2 regions of the Fontibacillus forbon genome follow, and region 2 is predicted to be linked to the other one. Evidence: predicted binding sites of a transcription regulator. Region 2 holds the regulator's gene; the other holds the start of a gene.
What was found. The regulator Rex, encoded in region 2, represses fermentation and respiration genes when NADH is low (regulators of the CRP and FNR family bind a similar motif). The targets are predictions, from matches to a motif close to TTGTGAAATATTTCACAA.
Positions count from the first base shown of each region.

Region 1: nadA (quinolinate synthase NadA) is a predicted target of Rex. The motif match lies at 1,300-1,317, and genes of this name have one in related genera.

Region 1 is NZ_JBKGFV010000008.1:14,762-17,170, reverse strand. It holds gene ftsH (ATP-dependent zinc metalloprotease FtsH) at 1-761, shown strand, start outside; gene nadA (quinolinate synthase NadA) at 1,385-2,323, shown strand; gene nadB (L-aspartate oxidase) at 2,361-2,409, shown strand, end outside.
Region 2 is NZ_JBKGFV010000001.1:806,780-809,188, reverse strand. It holds gene ACLB09_RS03740 (amidohydrolase) at 1-1,201, opposite strand, end outside; gene ACLB09_RS03735 (redox-sensing transcriptional repressor Rex) at 1,179-1,841, opposite strand; gene dinG (ATP-dependent DNA helicase DinG) at 1,878-2,409, opposite strand, start outside.

The sequences.
Region 1 (2,409 bases), on a different contig from region 2:
TGCTGCCGAAGGAAGACCGGATGCTGGTGACGAAGCAGGAACTACTCGACAAGGTGACCGGATTGCTGGGCGGCCGCGTGGCGGAGGAGCTGTTCATCGGCGAAATCGGCACCGGGGCGTACAGCGACTTCCAGCAAGCGACGAGCATCGTGCGCAGCATGATCGTCGAGTACGGGATGAGCGAGAAGCTCGGACCGATGCAGTTCGGCACGTCGCAAGGCCAAGTGTTCTTGGGCCGCGATATCGGACACGAACAAAATTACAGCGACCAGATCGCTTACGAGATCGATCAGGAAATGCAGCGCTTTATCAACGAGTCGTATGAACGTTGTAAGCAGCTCTTGACCGAGCATGCTGCGGAAGTACGCCTCATCGCCGAAACGCTGCTTGAGGTGGAAACACTGGAGCTGGATCAAATCAAGCAATTGATTGAGACCGGTAAATTGCTTGAGCCGAGCGAAGCCGGAAATGACAGCGGCAATGACGGTGGCAGCTCTTCCGAGCCAGGCGAGCCGATCGTCGATAACGTCGGCGACGTACGCGTTCGCATCCAAGGGAAAACCGAGGATCCGGCACCTGCAGGTCCTACCGGGGATATCCCGAACGAGGTTCCTGGCAGTTCCGCGAATGACATCACCAACGACCCTACGGTAGATTCACCTGAAGGTACGGTCAGTGATGCGCCGCAAACGCCGGACCAAGGCGATAAGGATGGCAACGGGCCAGGAAACGGACACGGAGGCAACACGCCTACAGTGTAAAGAAATCAATATAAATCCGGGAGACAAACTTGTTTCCCGGATTTTTTTGTTTTTTGGACGCTCCCCGCCCCCATGCATTCACGCTTAAATCCTGCAAAAATGCAGTATTTCCCCGGAATTTTCGCTGGAATAAGGATATTGCTGCAAATATGCATTATCTTTTGCCTATTCTTAGTGAGAATGATCTATACAGCGTAAAATGATGTATAGTTGCAGGAATTTTTCCCGTTTGGTTGATATTGAGGTTTAAATGATGCACTTTTGCAGTATTTTCGTCTGAAAAGCTAGGTAAGTAAGTTACCGAATCGCGCCTTGCGCTAATCTTGATCAAGTTACCGAATCGCGCCGTGCGCTAATCGTGATCAAGTTATCGAGTCGCGCCCGTACAATTGGATATGAGCAAGCTTTCGAGCCACGGACAGAGGTTTTTTTGTTCAAATTTGAAGTTATCCGGCAGGGATCGATTGACAGCCCCAATTCCCTTGTGTAAATTAGTTCTTAAACACACCGTGTGAAATTGGTTACTTTGCCGGGAAGTATGCGTATTTTTGCACAATATAACGGGATGCGGACAAGAGAGAAGAGCGCGGCGGGCCGCGGGCGCATGCAGGGGAGGATGTCAGGTGGAAGCTCTAGCACTGGAGCGGAAAGCGGAAATGAACCGCGAACTTCGGGAGAAGCTGGTTCAGCTCAAGAAGGAACGAAATGCCATTATTTTAGCTCATTATTATCAGCGTGATGAAATTCAGGAGGTGGCCGATTTTCGCGGCGACTCGTTTTTGCTTGCCCAAAAGGCGGCTTCGACCGATGCGGAAACGATCGTTTTCTGCGGGGTCCATTTTATGGGGGAAAGCGCGAAAATTCTAGCTCCGAATAAAACGGTGCTTATTCCGGACGAACGGGCTGGTTGCCCGATGGCCGACATGGTCAATGTGGACGGTTTACGCAAAATGAAGGCGCAGCATCCTAACGCCAAGGTTGTCACTTATATCAATTCTTCGGCCGAAATCAAAGCGGAGACGGATATTTGCTGTACATCCTCCAATGCGGTAAAAGTCATTAATTCGGTGGATGCCGACGAAATCATATGGGTCCCTGACAAAAACCTGGGACATTACGTCCAGCAGCACACGGACAAGAAGCTGATTATTTGGGAAGGGTACTGCAATACGCACGATATGCTTACGGTAAAGGACGTGGTCGAGATGAAGGCCAAATATCCTAACGCCGAGTTTGTCGTCCATCCGGAGTGCCGGCCCGAAGTGGTGGCGATGGGTGATTTTGTAGGAAGTACGACGGCGATTCTGGATTACTGCAAGAACTCCTCCGCTAAACAGTTTATCATCGGCACGGAGGACGGAACCGGCTACCAGCTCCGGAAAGACAGCCCGGAGAAAGAGTTCCATTTCGCTACCAAGTTTCTGGTTTGTCCGAATATGAAAGTCAATAATCTGAAGAAACTGGTCAAATGTCTGGAAACGATGCAGCCGCAAATCTACGTGCCGCCTGCGATTGCCGATAAGGCCAGAACCTCACTAGAGCGCATGCTACAAGTTCAGTAGCATGCGCTACTCTCTGTTCAAGGGCAGGCGATTACCTTTGATTCCACAATATTTGGTTGATTTCGATTTGAGCGAGCTCCCCGTGA
Region 2 (2,409 bases):
CGTTTACCCATACGTGTTCCACGTCCTTTGGACCCGCTGAGTAAACGGCATGGGAAATATAATCGGTCCGTGGCAGGAAATGGGCCTGCTCCGTATTGACCGCGATAAAATCCGCCTTCATGCCTGCGGCAAGCTTCCCCGTATCTTGAAGGAAGAGCGATTTAGCGCCATACTCCGTACCCATACGAAGGGCTTCCTTTGCAGGGATTGCTGTAGGGTCACCCGATACGCCTTTATGGATCAACGCCGCCAGACGAATTTCCTCAAACATATCCAGGTTGTTATTGCTTGCCGCGCCATCCGTGCCGAGCGAAACGGTTACTCCGGCTTTAAGCAGCTCCGGCACGCGGGCTACGCCGCTCGCCAACTTGAGGTTGCTGCCCGGGTTGTGGGATACGGCCACTTGATGGGTCGCCAGAATTTCGATTTCCTCGTCGGTCAGATGAACGGCATGCGCCAGCAAAGCCGGGCGGCTGAACAATCCGAGATTCAGCAGATGTTGGGCAGGGCGCACGCCGTAATCGGCGACGTTCTGTTCCACTTCGGCCCGCGTCTCGGACATGTGCGTATGCAGCGGAAGATCCAGATCATGGGCGGCTTGAACGATTCGTTCGATGTAATCCGGCGGACAGGTATAAGGGGAATGCGGCGACATCATCGTCGTAATCCGCCCATCCGCCTTGCCATGCCAAGCGCGGGCAAAAGCCACCGCTTCGTCCAGCTTGTGCTGTTGAACTTCCGGCGGGCACAAGCCGATGACGCCGCGTGTCAGCACGGCGCGAATGCCCGATTGCTCGACGACGGCAGCCACCTGGTCCATATGATCATACATGTCCAGGAACGTGGTCGTACCGCCTTTGAGCATCTCCAGAACCGATAACGCCGTGCCCCAGTAGACGTCTTCCCCGGTAAACTTCGCTTCCATCGGCCACATTTTTTCCTGAAGCCAAGTCTGGAGCACCATATCGTCGCCGTAACCGCGAAGCAGAGACATTGCCGCATGACCATGCGTATTTACAAGGCCCGGCATAAACAGCAGGCCTTTCCCGTCAAAGGTTTCGGCTCCCTCCACCCCTTCGGGACGGGCTTCGCCGATGTAGGTTATCGTGCTGCCTTCAACCAGCATATAGCCGCGAATTACCGGGTTTTCCCGGTCCGGAACGGCAAATGTGCCGTCTTTAATCAACCATTTTCGAGTCATGCTCACTATGTTCCTTTCCTCCATCCAAATAATAAGCCAAACTGATCAGATCGGTTGTGAAATCCGCCGCATGAACGCGCACCCCGGCAGGAACCTTAAGGATCGTGGGAGCAAAGTTCAAAATCGCCTCGATTCCGGCGGCGACGAGCTGATCGGCCACGCGCTGCGCTTCCACGTCCGGCACCGTAATAATTCCGATGCGGATATGATTGCCCTTCACGGTTTCGACCAGATCTTCGATCGGCTGGACCGTGATATTGTTGATCTGGGTTCCGATTTTCCCCGGAGACGCATCAAACACGGCGACGATTTTCATATTGTCCTTCAGATACGCGTTGTAATTGGACAACGCTTGCCCGAGATTACCGGCACCGATCAGGGCCACATTAATCTGCTGGTCCAAATTTAAAATTTGCCGGATTTTTTCGATCAGATAGGAAACGTCATACCCGATCCCCTTGCGGCCGAAGTCGCCAAAATAAGCAAGATCCTTACGGATTTGAGCGGGGTTGAGATCCAGCTTTTGCCCCAGCTCCTGGGAAGAAACCGTCGGGACTTCCCGGCGGCTGAGTTCATTAAGAAATCGTAGATACACCGGCAATCTGCGTACTACGGCATCTGAGATTTTTTCCGATTTCATTGGTTATCCCCCTAATAGGCGCGATTTGAAGAACAATTATTGTTCATCTGCGTTCAGCCATTCCGAAATTCGAGGAACCATCTGCCCTAGCGGCATATGCTCCATTTTCGGTCCGGGCAAAGAATATAAAAAGTATTTTCCGTAGTAAGATTCCAAGATGCGTGTATCGTAAACAACCACGATGCCGCGGTCCTGAGAAGACCGCACCAGCCGTCCGAAGCCTTGCTTGAAACGGATGACGGCCTGCGGAACGGACAGCTTCATGAACGGATTTTTCTTCTCCTGCTGAAGCCGTTCGCTCTTCGCTTCCACGAGCGGATGGTTGGGTGGCTGGAAAGGCAGACGGACGATAGCGAGGCTTGTAAGAGCCTCTCCGGGTATATCCACCCCTTCCCAAAAACTGCTGGTTCCGAGCAGCACGGAGGCATTTTGGCCCTGGAAACGGCGGGTCAGCTTGGTCCGGCTTCCGCTGTCCATCCCCTGCCCGATCACGGTGATCCCTTCGGTGGCCAACAGCTCCTTCAAAGGGTCGTAAACCTGTCTTAACATCCGGTAAGAGGTGAACAGA